2 regions of the Claveliimonas sp. genome follow, and region 2 is predicted to be linked to the other one. Evidence: a T-box and tRNA genes for the amino acid it is inferred to sense, from the RefSeq annotation. Region 2 holds a T-box; the other holds one or more tRNA genes.
The links. A T-box is a leader RNA that pairs with one kind of tRNA and senses whether it is charged. The one in region 2 lies ahead of proS (proline--tRNA ligase), so its partner is inferred to be a tRNA-Pro.
Positions count from the first base shown of each region.

Region 1: it has a tRNA-Pro gene. The T-box ahead of proS (proline--tRNA ligase) is inferred to sense a tRNA for this amino acid. The anticodon was not compared.

Region 1 covers NZ_JAYAZJ010000134.1:494-7,930, reverse strand. Annotated here, with positions in the region: gene WJ238_RS11565 (ABC transporter ATP-binding protein) at 1-681, opposite strand, end outside; gene WJ238_RS11560 (MurR/RpiR family transcriptional regulator) at 1,169-2,071, opposite strand; gene WJ238_RS11555 (HD domain-containing protein) at 2,089-2,751, opposite strand; gene WJ238_RS11550 (PhoH family protein) at 2,783-4,156, opposite strand; gene WJ238_RS11545 (alcohol dehydrogenase) at 4,456-5,496, opposite strand; tRNA gene WJ238_RS11540 (tRNA-Pro) at 5,649-5,723, opposite strand; gene dapB (4-hydroxy-tetrahydrodipicolinate reductase) at 5,885-6,682, shown strand; gene dtd (D-aminoacyl-tRNA deacylase) at 6,764-7,210, opposite strand; gene WJ238_RS11525 (CarD family transcriptional regulator) at 7,288-7,437, opposite strand, start outside.
Region 2 covers NZ_JAYAZJ010000072.1:23,655-31,091, reverse strand. Annotated here, with positions in the region: gene glgD (glucose-1-phosphate adenylyltransferase subunit GlgD) at 1-524, shown strand, start outside; gene spoVG (septation regulator SpoVG) at 570-857, shown strand; gene WJ238_RS05985 (RluA family pseudouridine synthase) at 985-1,761, opposite strand; T-box leader at 1,959-2,171, shown strand; gene proS (proline--tRNA ligase) at 2,316-3,758, shown strand; gene WJ238_RS05975 (CCA tRNA nucleotidyltransferase) at 3,871-5,208, shown strand; gene WJ238_RS05970 (CotS family spore coat protein) at 5,299-6,288, shown strand; gene WJ238_RS05965 (phospho-sugar mutase) at 6,396-7,437, shown strand, end outside.

The DNA of each region.
Region 1 (7,437 bases), on a different contig from region 2:
CTGTACAAAATTATTTTCCGGAGTTTTAATAATCTCCTCTGGTTTTGCAAACTGTGCAATCTTTCCTTCATTAATGATCATAACTCTGTCAGAGAGAGTGAGTGCTTCTTCCGGATCATGGGTTACGATGATCGTTGTCAGATGATACTCTTTTGCAATAGCCTTGATCCTATCCTTAATAGACTCCTTGATCACTCCGTCAAGAGCGCTTAAAGGCTCATCCAGCAAAAGGATCTTCGGTTTCATTACCATTGTCCTGGCAAGAGCAACTCTCTGCTTCTGTCCGCCGGACAACTGCCCGATCCTCTTATTCAGATGTTCTTCCAGTCCGAGAAGTTTGATCAGATCCTGTACTTCCTCTTCTGTAGAAATAGAAGGGTTATTGCGAAGGCCGTATGTAATGTTCTGATATACATTCAAATTTGGAAAAAGAGCATAGTCCTGAAAAACAATATTAAATCCTCTTTTTTCCATTGGAACATTTGTCAGATCTTCATCGTTGTAAATAATTTTTCCGCCGTCTGAATCTACAATTCCAAGAATCAGATTTAAAAGCGTTGTCTTTCCGCATCCGGAAGGTCCCAGTATGGAAACGATCTCACCATCTTCAATATTAATGCTGATATCTTCTAAAACCGGTACGCCATCATAGCTTTTTTTCACATTCTTAAGTTCAAGCATAAATACAACTCCTTTTTTCTTTTTTCCCAAACAATAAACTTTTTCTCCTTTGGCGGATTGGTCTTTACCGCTCCAGCCATGACAAATTATAGCAATGGCACCCGGACCCAGCTATCAAATTTCTTTTAAACTCATGTAAGGGAAATGTAAACTTTACATAGTTTTTACTTTATTTACTTTGTAGAAATTCTACGGGTACAGACATGCAGATCAGCGCATATCCTGCGAAGTACTTCTAACCCTTAAAAGCGCGAGCGCACATCCCGCGGAGCGTTTTATTTAGTAGGAAAAATTTTCTATTAAATAGAAAAACAGAACCTCTCCCGCCTGTTTATTTTTGCGTGAGACGTTCTGCCTTTCCACTTTATACTGTATTTCTACCAAAAATAAATATGTATTTTTTCTACAATTTTCCTTGCTTTTTCTTGCTTCTCTTCTTTGTTCTGCTCTTTCCTGTCTGTTCTCTTGCCGGCAAAGTTCTCTTTTGTTAAATGTTCGTAAAAGCTTCCATTTCCTCTTTACTGGTATAGGCCCTTTCCATGACGATATCGCTTGTCTTTCTAAGCTTTCCGGAAAGGTGAGCATAATCTCTGTTCAGTACACCTGCATAGATCATATCTACCAGAGCAAGCTGAGAAATTCTGGAAAAAATGGTATCGCCGTACAGGAACTGCCGATGGCTTGCACATAAAAGGATATCTGCATATTCAGCGATCAGTGCATTTTCAAAATTTGTAAGGACAAGCGTCTTTGCACCTGCTTTTTTTGCCAGGCGCATCATTTCTACTGTATTCTTGGAATATCCGGAATAGGAAATGCCTATGGCAAGATCCTTTGGTGTCATATTCACTGCACTGACATGCTGCAGATAATAGTCACTGTACTGCCTGCAGTTCAGTCCCAGATAAGTCAGCTTCGTCAGGAGGTCATTGGCAGTGCATACTGAATTTTCCACACTGTAGATCACAATGTTCTCTGCCTTCAATATTGCTTCTACGGCCCTCTTATATTCTCTGGTCTGTATGCTCTTTAAGGTTTCCTCCAGCATCTGTATGGAAGTGGTAATAATCTTTCCCGGAATTTCTTCCAATTTGTCCTGGCTGGTAAGCTTAAATCCGTAAAGTTCAATATTTCCATTCTCTTCCCGGTGTTCGCTTAAAAGCTCCTCTTCTATCATAGCATATTTAAAATCTTTAAACCCCTTATATCCCAAAGCCTTTACAAAACGGACAATCGTAGGCTGGCTTACCTTGGCATCCCTGGAGAGTTCTTCCATCAGCAAGTCTCCCGGTCTTCCCCGATAAGCCAGGAGATAATCAGCCACTTTTTTCTCCGAAGGGCGAAGTGCAGTATATGCTGTTTGTATTTTTCTCCTGATCTCATTTCCCATTTTTTGTTCTCTCTTTCCTAACAAAGCTTGCTTCCATTGGCAACCAGCTTAAATTTGCATCCCAAATGTTCCGCCGCTCTTTGACACATCATCATACGTTTCAGAAAAATTTCAAAGTAATCCATCACAGTGCAGATGGTATCATCCAACTCCAGATCCATACGTATGATTCTCTTTTCTCTGTCAATATCCACCTTGGAGGACAGAGCTGCATAATTTACCCTGTCATGGGTATCAAAATTGGAAGGTACAGAATTTTGCACCCGGTTTCTCCTCACATCTGTCTTATCCGCAAGAATAAGAGCCGCCGACACTTCGTCTACCGCTGCTCCTGTCCCCTCGTCATGATGACCGATTGCTGACGCTATTGTGAGAACATCTTTAAGGGGCATCTGCCGTTCTTTTAAAATCTGATAAGCCAGAACCGCCCCACTGTGAGGATGGTCGTGCCTGTTAATGCTGTTTCCGATATCATGCATGTAGCCGGCAATTTTAGCCAGCTCGATCTTGTGCTTGCCGCAGCCTAAGTCTTTCAAAATTTTCCCTGCCATTTCAGCTGTTCTGGCTGCATGCTTTCTGGAATGTTCCGTATATCCCAGCTCACTTAAAATTTTATTTCCTTTTTCGATCAGAAGATTAATTTCTTCATCACTGCGTATCTGTTTATAACTCACTGCCAAATTATATTTCTCCTTTATATATAATGTAGATTTACAGTCGGCGCACGGCGTCCATGGCAAGAACCGACCTTTCGCACTCCTCTGCCGTCATGGTGATCTGCCAGCAGAGAGGACTTCCCTTCATATGTTCCGACGCATAGCTTAATCCATTTGTCCTCTCGTCAAGAAACGGCCTGTCTATCTGATCCGGATCGCCCAGCAGGATGATCTTTGTATCCTTCCCTGCACGGGTAATGATCCCTTTTATCTGTCCGGGTGTCATATTTTGAGCCTCATCAATGATCATATAGGTTTTTACAATAGACCTTCCCCGGATATAATTCAGAGCTTCTGTCTGTATCAGTCCCCGGGAAAAGATTTCCTCAATCTTCCCCTGCAATTCCTTTTCATCTCTGTATCTTTCTTCCTCACTGGAATCAATAAGCTGCTCCAGATTATCAATCACAGGACGCATAAGCGGTGAGATCTTCTCCTGTTCATCTCCGGGAAGAAAACCGATATCCGAGTCAAACTGTGCATTGGGCCGGCATACCAGTATCCTCCTGTATTCGCCGGTAGGATTGTTCAGCACCTTTTCCAGACCCACAGCAAGAGAATAGAATGTTTTGCTTGTTCCTGCCATTCCTTTGACAATAACAAGTGGAGCATTTTTGGCAGGCTGCATCAGAGCTTCCTGAAGAAAATACTGTCCGGCGTTTCTTGGATGTATCCCATAAGGGGCTGACTTTTTATATTCCAGCTTTCGTATGTGTTCCCCTTCCACACGTCCCAGATGGGTCTTTCCGGAAGACTGATCTGCTCTCAAGATCACAAACTGATTTTCCGTAAGCTGCACTTCTGTTCTCTTTCCCGACTCATCCACCTGGTAAACTTCTTCGCAGGGGATCCCTTTTTTCTTAAATTCTTTAAAAATTTCCTCCGGAACATAAACTTCCGTTCTCCCCTTATACTGCTTTTCATGATCAAAAACCTGTTCTGTAGTGAAATCCTCCGCACAGATTCCAAGGATCTGGGCTTTTATTCGAAGAAGGATATCTTTGGTGACAAGGATCACCTGCTCGCTTCTATCCCTGGAAAGTCCGAGACATACTTTCAGGATGCGATTATCCGGCACCTCTGCTGCAAGATCCTCCGGAAGAGACACGTCAACAAAATTTTTTTCTACACGCAAAGTTCCGCCGCCTTCCATTTCTACACCCGAAAGCAGGTTTCCCTTTTGCCGGAACTGTTCCAGTATCCTTACCGCCTGTCTGGCGTTGCTTCCCCTGTCTCCTTCAGCCTTTTTCAATCGATCCAGCTCTTCCAGGACTACCATAGGAAGTATAACCTGATTGTCTTCAAAACATTCTACCGCGTGCGGCGCCTGAATCAGCACATTCGTATCAAGAACGTAAATTTTTACCATATAACAGAATGCTCCTTTCCGGTTCTATTGGTTTGTCCCCAGTATACCGTCCTTTCTTTTTTATCCAATGAAGCGCAGGTAAAATCTACGTAAATTTTTTTCGTTCATAATTTGTTCATTTATCTTTCAAAAAACCTTCATTTCTTGCACACTATTTCTTCACAGCTATGCCGTATACTAAAACCATCAAATGAAGAACAAGACGTTACGTAGTAAAATACTTTTTGAATAAACTTTTTCATAATACATGCCGGGGACTGGTAAAACAGTCACCCGGCATCCTCCCTTTTATGGAGCTTTTACGGCTTTAATGCCACTTTCATTACTCCATCTTCCTTCTTTTCAAATATCTGATACATTCTCATGGCATCCTCAAGGCCGGCTCTATGAGTAATCAGACATTCTCCTTTTAATCTTCCTTTTCTTATCAGCTCCAAAATCTCTTCACAATTGCAGGCATCCACTCCTCCGGTCTTAAAGGTAAGATTTTTTCCATACATTTCCGGAAGAGGAAGAATCTGCTCCTCCTCATACATGGCTTCGATCACTACGATTCCTCCCGGCCTTGCCGCCTGCCACGCCGCCTGGAAGCTTTCCGGGGTTCCTGCTGCTTCAATGACAACATCCGCCCCTCTTCCTTCCGTCAGCTTTTTCATCTCTTCTTCCAACGATACCTCTTTCGGATTATAAAATTTTCCGGCAAGCCTTCGCCTCTTAGCAAAATCCAGCCTTTCCCCTTCAATATCCGCCGCTGCGATGATTGCAGGTTCATAGAGGGCTGCGCACATCATGGTACAAAGCCCTGCCGGCCCGGCTCCGATCACTAACACGGTATCTCCCTTTTGAATTTCTCCGATCTTAGCTGCCCAATAACCAGTTGATAAAAGGTCTCCTGTAAACAGAGCCTGCTCATCTGTTACTTCATCCGGGATAGGAGTCAACGCCTGATCGGCAAAAGGAATACGCACATATTCCGCCTGTCCTCCGTCGATCCTGCAGCCAAGAGCCCATCCTCCGTTTTCATCCTGGCAGTTGTTCACGGAACCTCTTTTACAGAAAAAACACTCTCCGCAGAAAGTCTCCACATTGACAGCCACTCTCTGTCCCACACGGACATTTTTTACCTTTGTGCCTGTCTTTTCTACAGTCCCGATAAATTCATGTCCCAGTATGGTTCCCGGCACTGCTCTTGGGACTGCTCCGTTTCTAATGTGAAGATCACTGGTGCAAATACTTGTCAGCGTCACTTTAACAAGTGCATCACTTTCTTCCTGAAGCTTCGGTATCGGACGCTCCTCCATACCGATTTTTCCATTTTCCTGATAGACCACTGCTTTCATACTGTATTCCCCCTATCCGCGCCAATGCGCACTTATCCAAAAAGCTTGTCTGACAAACTTCACACAACGTTTCCTGTAAGACAAAAAAAGCCATCGCTCTCCAGCGATGCCTGTCTTATTCAAAACTTTCCTTATAAATAATAATGCAAAAATCGGGGTAACAGGATTCGAACCTGCGACCTCGCGGCCCCCAGCCGCGCGCTCTAACCAAACTGAGCCATACCCCGTCAACAAATCTTATTATACTCGAATTATGTCGGATAATGCAAGCCTTTTTTTACAATTTCTGTATTCTTTTCTGCACTTTAGATTTCATATAGATTTTTGCCTCTTTTTTATAATATATGCTAAAATAATTATAAAATTACATGCGAAAGGAGTCGCTCATATGAAACTTATCGTAATAGGTCCCCGCGGGAAAATGGGAAAGCTGATCACGCAGGTCGCTGCAGAGCGCGAGGATATGGAATTGGTTGCCGGCGTAGCCCCAAGGGGAAGGGACTATATCGGAACAGACCTGGGACAGGTCGCTATGGTAGGACGAAACTTAAATGTCCCTGTTGTTGATGATCTGGAATCTGTAATCGATTCCTGTGACGTTATCATTGATTTTTCTACAAAAGAAATGGCAATGGAAGTGGTAGACTGCGCTGTTCGGCATAAGAAAGCACTGGTATGCGGTACCACCGGATTCTCGGAAGAAGAAAAGAAGAAATTCCAGGATGCTGCTGCCCATATTCCCATGCTCTATGCCGCCAACACTTCCAAACTTGTCAACATCATGAATAAGCTTTTGGAAATCGTCACCTCTTCTGTAGGGGATGAAGCAGATATTGAAATTCTGGAAATGCATGATCAATGGAAAAAAGACGCTCCCAGCGGCACTTCAAAAGAAATGGGGGAAATTATGGCGCAGGCTATGGGAAAAGAACTGGACGACATTGCCGTATACGGACGCCACGGCTCTTCGCCAAGGGAAAAAGGCACCATTGGCTATCACTCGCTGCGGGCCGGTAATATCCCCAGCAGCCACACCGTCTATTTCGGCTTCATGGGTGAGCGCCTGGAAATCACCCACCATTCCTACAACTGGGAATGTTTTGCAAGGGGCGCCTGCGACTGCGCTGCTTACCTGGCAGGTAAGCAGCCGGGATTTTATACTATCAAAGATGTCCTGAATCTTTAGGATACTCCTTCAAAAAATACCGGAAGAAGAACTTCTTTGCTGTTCTTCTTCCGGGTTTTTTCTTTCTGTCAACAAAAAACTCTACAGTTTCTCTGAATCCAAAATAATCGTAAACGGACCATCGTTTGTGAGGCTGACTTTCATATCTGCTCCAAACTGTCCTCTTTCCACTACCGGAACACTTTCCCTGCATTTTTCGATAATATATTCGTACATTTCTTCTGCCATCTTCGGCTCTCCTGCCTCAATAAAGCTTGGACGGTTTCCTTTTTTACAGTTTGCATACAGAGTAAACTGTGAGATCAAAAGCAGGCTTCCTCCTACTGTCTCCAGAGACAGGTTTGTTTTTCCGTTTTCATCTTCAAAGATGCGAAGGCCGATCATTTTCTTTATCATTTTATCTGCAATCTCTTTTGTGTCAGTGTCAGAAACTCCGATCAGAACCATAAATCCTTTCCCAATTTCTCCAAGCGTCTGCCCGTCCACCTTGACATCTGCATTTGTAACGCGCTGTATCACGAATCTCATTTTGCATTTCCTCCTTTTCGCATGTCATAAATTCTCGTATTTTCTATCATCCACGAATCGGAAGAACTTGTCAATATTTATCCTGTAATTTTGTCTTCCATCTTTTCCATAATATAGCGCTCCACATCATTTTTTTCAATTCCCAGAGATACCGCCAGCTCTCCATACAGATTTTCCCGCGCCGCATGGAGACATCTCTCGTCGCCTGCCGTCACTTTCTTTCCCTG
Region 2 (7,437 bases):
AGCTGATCGATCTGATTGAACACTGTGCGGAAGAGGAAAGACACGATTTTGTAACTGATATTTTGATCAGATATAAAAATCTGAAAAAAATATACGGTTATAAAATAAAAGACTACTGGAGCAACATAGCTACAGTGGATGCGTATTACAAAACAAACATGGATTTTCTGAAGCCGGAAGTAAGAGATTATTTCTTTAAACAGTATCCGGGGATCTATTCCAAGGTGAGCGACCTGCCGCCGGCGAAATATAATCCGGGTGCAGTGGTAAAGAACAGTCTTGTGGCCAGCGGTTCCATTATCAACGGAACAGTAGAAAATTCCGTATTGTTTAAAAAGACCTTTGTGGGAAACAACTGTGTCATTAAAAATTCCATTATTTTAAATGACGTATATCTCGGTGACAATACATACATTGAAAACTGTATTGTAGAAAGCCGTGATACCATCAGGGCCAATACGCGTCATGTGGGAGAAAATGGTGTGAAGATTGTAGTCGAAAAAAATGAGAGGTATGCACTGTAAGAAAAAGCCAAAGTGCATTGACTGACAAGAAAGGGGCTAGAGGAAATGCAGATCACAGATGTACGTGTGCGCAAAGTTGCGAAGGAAGGAAAACTGAAAGCGGTAGTGTCAATTACGATGGATGAGGAATTTGTCGTGCATGACATTAAAGTAATCGAAGGAGAAAAAGGGCTTTTTATAGCTATGCCAAGTAAAAAAGCGTTGGACGGCGAATACCGGGATATTGCACATCCGATCAATTCAGCTACAAGAGAGCGGATTCAGAATATTATTCTTGAAAGGTATGAAGAAGCGCTGAATGAAGAGGCAGCTGGGGAGCCTGAAATGGTGTAGTATCATAAAAAAGATAAAACGATAAAAAGTAAAGTATAAAATACCGGTATGGATCCGTGTGGTGATCTCATACCGGTTTGTATTTTGTGGTATTTTGTTTGTGTCTGTATTTTGCCTTTGTTTATATTCATCTTGCGCCTATATCTTCTGTCAGGTGAAAAGACATAGGAGCGCCGGAGAGGGGATGGAAAAATTCCAGGTGAAAGGCGCAAAGCTGCAGGATCGCACCCGTTTCCCTGGAGGGAGGGGCAGCTTTGGAGGAGAGGGAATGATACTTTGTATCACCGGCGATGGGACAGCCCATGGAGGCAAGCTGTACCCGTATCTGATGATGACGGCCGGTGTCAAGGTGGATTTCCAGCTCTGCCTGATCAGAAGAAGGGTTTTTAAAAAAGCATTCCTCCTTTACAGAATGTCCGCTGTTGTCTCCTGGAATAGGAGACGCGCCGACAGCAACGGTATAATATTCCAGACGGGCGTATTTGGCGCCGGGGGAGTCAGGGCTGCAGATCCTTGAGGTGTTGGTCCGTCCGTCTTTTACCAGGTAGTCCTCAAGGACTCCCTGATTTTTGGCAGGGATCCCGTCAGTGAGAGCGCGGTAATATTTTCGGAACTGCTTCTTTTGCAGCTGGAGATTCAGGGCTCTTGCAGACTGTGGTGTTTTTGAGAAAACAAGTATTCCGGAAACAGGCTGGTCCAGTCGGTGGATAACGGCCAGATAAGGCTCTCTGGTCTGGGAATAATTTTTATTTTTGGGGGAACAATGTTGATAAATGTATGTTTTCAGCATACTTTCCATATCGCGGGCGCCGATATTCCTGCTCTGGGTTGCTATGCCGTGAGGTTTGGCGCAGACGATGAGGGAAGGATCTTCATATAGAATATTTAGTGAACTTTGACTCATTGGGGTTCTCCTTTATAAAAAGAATGTACAGTTTTTTTATTATTTAATCACAGAAAATAAAGAAGTGTCAATGAGCCGAAGAAATCGGAGCGATTCAAAAGTCGGGTCTTGACAAAAAGAGAGGGATTCGATAAAATTATCGTTAACTGAATGGTTAAAAACAAAATATCTGCCGGCAATGATAGTTGCAGAAGGCAGAATTGGCTGTGAAGAGGAATAGTAATCATATGAATGGATCAAAAGAGAGGGGATTCACCGGCTGAAAGATTCCTGTTTCCTAGTATGATGAACCTACCTTGGAGCCTCTGTATGAAAATACAGCGTGACATCAGCGTTAAGGATGATATGAGAGAACTGCAGAAGGGCTGCAGTTAATTAGGGTGGTACCGCCGAGCTTTTCGGTCCCTTTTTCAGGGAAATGAAAAGCCCGGCGCTTTTTTCTTTTCCCGATATGACAATGGCAGTCGTCCGGTCATATGTCCGAATAACTGCCGGCAGTATGGGGCAAGGGTCCCGTAAAAAGAAAAAGAGAAAAAGAAAAGGAGAAAAAAATCATGGCTCAGGAAAAGAAACTTGTAAAGAACATTACATCACGTGATGAAAATTTCGCACAGTGGTACACAGACGTTGTGCGTGAAGCAGAACTTTGTGATTATTCCAGCGTAAAAGGCTGTCTGAACTATCTGCCGAACGGATATGCTATCTGGGAGCTGATCCAGGCGGACCTTGACAGACGGTTTAAAGAAACAGGAGTAGAAAATGTATCCCTGCCTCTTCTGATTCCGGAAAGTCTGCTGGAAAAGGAAGCAGACCATATTGAAGGTTTTGCACCGGAAGTAGCATGGGTTACCCACGGCGGTATGGAAAGACTGCAGGAAAGGATGTGCATCCGTCCGACATCTGAGACATTATTCTGTGATCTGTGGGCGAAAACAGTAAAATCCTATCGAGATCTGCCGAAGGTATGGAACCAGTGGAATTCCGTCATGCGCTGGGAGAAGACTACAAGACCGTTCCTGCGTTCCAGAGAATTTTTGTGGCAGGAAGGGCATACGATCCACGCGACCTATGAGGAAGCAGAAGCCCGTACTATTCAGATGTTCCATGTCTATGAGGACTGCTACAGAGAAACACTGGCAATTCCTTTTGTGTCAGGAAGAAAAGCAGAGCATGAAAAATTTGCAGGAGCACAGGATACCTATACAATTGAAGCACTGATGCATGACGGGAAGGCGCTTCAGTCCGCAACAAGCCATTTCTTCGGAAGCGGATTCCCGGATGCTTTCGGAATTAAATATGTAGATAAGAACAACCAGCTTCAGAGTGTATATGAGACTTCCTGGGGATGGTCCACAAGAAGTATCGGAGCGATCATCATGGTTCACGGTGATGACAGCGGACTCGTACTTCCGCCTCACGTTGCGCCTGTAGAATGCCGTATTATTCCGATCGCACAGCATAAAGAAGGCGTGCTTGACAGAGCGCATGCACTTCTTGACGAGCTGAAGAAAGCCGGATACAGAGTGAAGATCGATGATTCCGACAAGAGTCCGGGATGGAAATTCTCCGAACAGGAAATGCTTGGTATTCCGACCCGTATTGAAATCGGACCAAAAGACATTGAGAAGAATCAGGTTGTTGTCGTACGCCGTGATACACGTGAAAAGATTGTCGTATCCCTGGATGAGATTGCAGTAAAACTTCGTGATATTCTGGAGACGATCCAGCAGGATATGTACAACAGAGCAGAAGAATTTTTGAACAATCACATTGACACCGCTGTTACAATGGATGAAATGGTTGAGAAATTTAAGGCAAACCGTGGATTTGTAAAGGCATGCTGGTGCGGGGATCCGGAATGTGAAGGTGAAGTAAAATATGCAACAGGAGGAGCTGCAACGAGGTGTTTGATCGAGGATGAGGAAATGATCTCAGACAAATGTATCTGGTGCGGTAAACCTGCAAAGCATATGGCATACTGGGGAAAATCTTATTAATATTCAGAAGGGACGGGAGTTTAAAGTACCCCGTCCTTTCTCTTGCAGAAATCTTTCTTCCTATGCTATATTTTACAATGACTAAGAGCGAAAGGGGATAGGAACAATGAATATCCATATCGAAATGCCGGAAGATGTGAAGGATATCATATGCACGCTGCAGAAAAACGGATATGAAGCCTATGCGGTAGGCGGCTGTGTGCGCGATTCTATACTGGGAAGAATGCCGGAAGATTGGGATATTACGACTTCCGCTATGCCGGAGGAGACAAAGGCCCTGTTTGCGCGGACTTTTGATACCGGGATTGAGCACGGTACTGTCACAGTCCTGAAAGGGAGGACGGGCTATGAGGTTACAACATACCGAGTGGACGGAGAATATGAGGACAGCCGCCATCCCAGGGAAGTTACGTTTACCCGGAGCTTAAAAGAAGATTTGAAGAGAAGAGATTTTACTATCAACGCCATGGCCTATAATGATGAGGAAGGCCTGGTGGATATATTCGGCGGCCTGAAGGATCTGGAAGGGAAAGTGATCCGCTGCGTAGGAAATGCAAGAGAGCGTTTTTCAGAAGATGCCCTGCGTATTTTAAGAGGCGTCCGCTTTGCGGCGCAGTTAGAGTTCGATCTGGAAGAAGAGACGAGGGAAGGGATGAGAGAACTGGCCGGAACGCTGGCAAATATCAGTGCGGAGCGCATACAGACAGAGCTGGTGAAAATACTGGTTTCCGACCGGCCGGATCTTCTGCGTGAAGCATGGCGGCTTGGAATTACAAAAGTCTTTCTGCCGGAATTTGACCTGCTTATGGAGACAGAGCAGGAGACACCCCATCATATGTACAGTGTAGGGGAACATACCCTTCATGCGCTGCAAAACATACGGCCTGACAAAGTCCTTCGCTTGACCATGTTTTTCCATGATATGGGGAAACCGGCCCTGAAGACTGTGGATGAAGACGGAGTTGCTCATTTTAAAAGACATGCGGTCAAAAGTGAGGAAATTACCAGGACAGTCATGCGCCGCCTGAAATTTGATAATGATACCCTTAGAAAGACGGCAAAGCTGGTCTGCTACCATGACCTGAGAATGCCGGCGACCCCGGCAAATGTGCGGCGGGCTATGAACCGGATAGGAAAAGAGCTGTTTCCCCTTTATCTGGAAGTACGGCGGGCAGATGTTTTGGCCCAGAGCGAATATCTAAGAAGAGAGAAACTGGACGATATCAGTAAGGTGGAAGCGATTTATAAAGAAATCTTATCACTGAACCAGTGTACTTCCGTGAAGGAGCTGGCAGTCAATGGAAGGGACCTGATAACAGAGGGGATCCGTCCGGGACGGGAAATGGGAGAGATTCTTGACAAACTTCTGGAAGAGGTATTGGAAATGCCTGAAAGGAACACAAAAGAGATGCTTCTGAAAAGGGCGAAAGAGATTTACAGTCAGTCATGACTTTGCAATTCACAGGATTCTGTCATATTACCTTAACTGGCATCATACATTAAACAGAACATGATAATGTAGAGTGCAGGGGAAGGTAATATGCAGGATTACGAATTAAGTATATTGGAACAATATCCAATCATAGTAAAGAGCACCCGCAAAACAAGGGGTGCATTTTTTTGCGATACGGATCAGGGCTTCCTGCTGCTTAGGGAAGCCGGGATGTCAAAGCGGCGTATCCTGGCAGTGCAGAAGCTGTGCAGCCATCTGGAAGAGGAGGGATATGCACGGACAGACCAGCTGATACCCAACCAGACGGGAGAATATGTCAGTACCTCGGAAGAGGGCAGAAATTATATACTGAAGCGCTGGTTCCGGGGACGGGAATGTGATATCCGAAAAGGGAAAGAACTTTTGGAGGGGACAGCCAACCTTGCGCATCTGCATCGTTTTATGACGGAAATACCTGAAGGGGAGAATGCGGCAAAATGCAGCATCCGGGATGAGTATGCCCGGCACAATCAACAGCTGAAAAAAATACGGAAATTTATGAGAAATCAATCACCTCTGGGAGAGTTTGAGATGGAGTTTCTCAAATGTTTTGACAGAATCTTTCAGTGGGCGGAAGCGGCTTTTGAAGAAGCACAGGATATGCCCTGTGACAGACTCTTTCAGGAATGCCGGGAAAAGGGAATGATGATCCATGGGGATTATAATTACCATAATATTTTGATGACAGACGATGGAATTGCGACGACCAATTTTGACAGATCCGGCTATCACATTCAGGCAGAGGATGTCTATTATTTCCTCAGAAAAGCAATGGAAAAACAGGGGTGGAACATCAGGGCAGGCGGCCATATGCTGGATGCCTATGATGCGATCCGGCCTTTGACAAGGGAGGAAGAAGGCTATCTGAAACTCAGGCTCATCTATCCTGAGAAATTCTGGAAGCTGGCAGACTCATACTACCGGTCGAATAAAGCGTGGATCTCTGTGAAAAATGTGGAAAAACTAAAAACAGCCATTCGGCAGATTGAGGAGAAACGGCAGTTTCTGGAGACAGTCTTCGCCTTTCGCCTAAGCTAGGATGAACAAGCGCCTTCTTGTGCCCTGACAACAGCATTTCTCTTGTAAAGAGAGGAAGACCTGTTGTATAATAAGTACCATAGAAAACCACCAGGAGGTATTATATTATGGAATACAGGGAAAAGTACGAAGAATGGCTCTCCAATCCTTATTTCGATGCGGATACCAAAGCGGAGCTCAAAGGGATTGAAAACGATGAGAACGAGATAAAAGAACGTTTTTATAAGGATCTTGAGTTTGGTACGGCAGGACTTAGAGGGATCATCGGAGCAGGAACAAATCGGCTGAATATTTATACTGTTCGCAAAGCCACACAAGGACTTGCGAATTACATCCTGAAAAAAGGAATGGAAGGAAAAGGAGTGGCGATCGCTTACGATTCCCGGAATATGTCTCCGGAATTTGCAGATGAGGCGGCGCTGTGCCTGGCGGCAAACAAAATCAAGGCATACGTCTTTGAATCTCTTCGGCCAACACCGGAATTGTCCTATGCAGTACGCCATCTGGGATGTGCAGCAGGAATCAATATAACAGCAAGCCATAATCCTCCGGAATATAACGGATATAAAGTATACTGGGAGGACGGCGCCCAGATCACACCTCCTCATGACAAAGGGATCATGGATGAGGTAAAGGCGGTTACGGATTACAATAACGTAAAGACCATGAGCCTTGACGATGCAAAAGAGGCAGGGCTGTACGAGACGATCGGGGCTGCCATTGACGACAGTTATATTGCAGAGCTGAAAAAGCAGGTGATCCATCAGGATGCGATCGATGCGGTAGGTAAGGACTTGAAGATCGTATACAGCCCGCTGCACGGAACCGGAAACATTCCGGCAAGGCGTGTGCTGAAAGAGCTTGGATTTGAAAATGTTTATGTTGTAAAAGAGCAGGAGCTGCCGGACGGAAACTTCCCGACAGTATCTTATCCGAACCCGGAGGCGGAAGAGGCTTTCGAACTGGGACTGAAGCTGGCAAAAGAGGTGGATGCAGATCTTGTTCTTGCGACAGACCCGGATGCAGACCGGCTTGGTGTTTATGTAAAAGACACAAAATCCGGAGAGTATAAAGTTCTTACAGGAAATATGTCGGGATGCCTGCTGGCGGATTATGAGATCGGACAGCGACAGGCTGCATGGGGAAGTC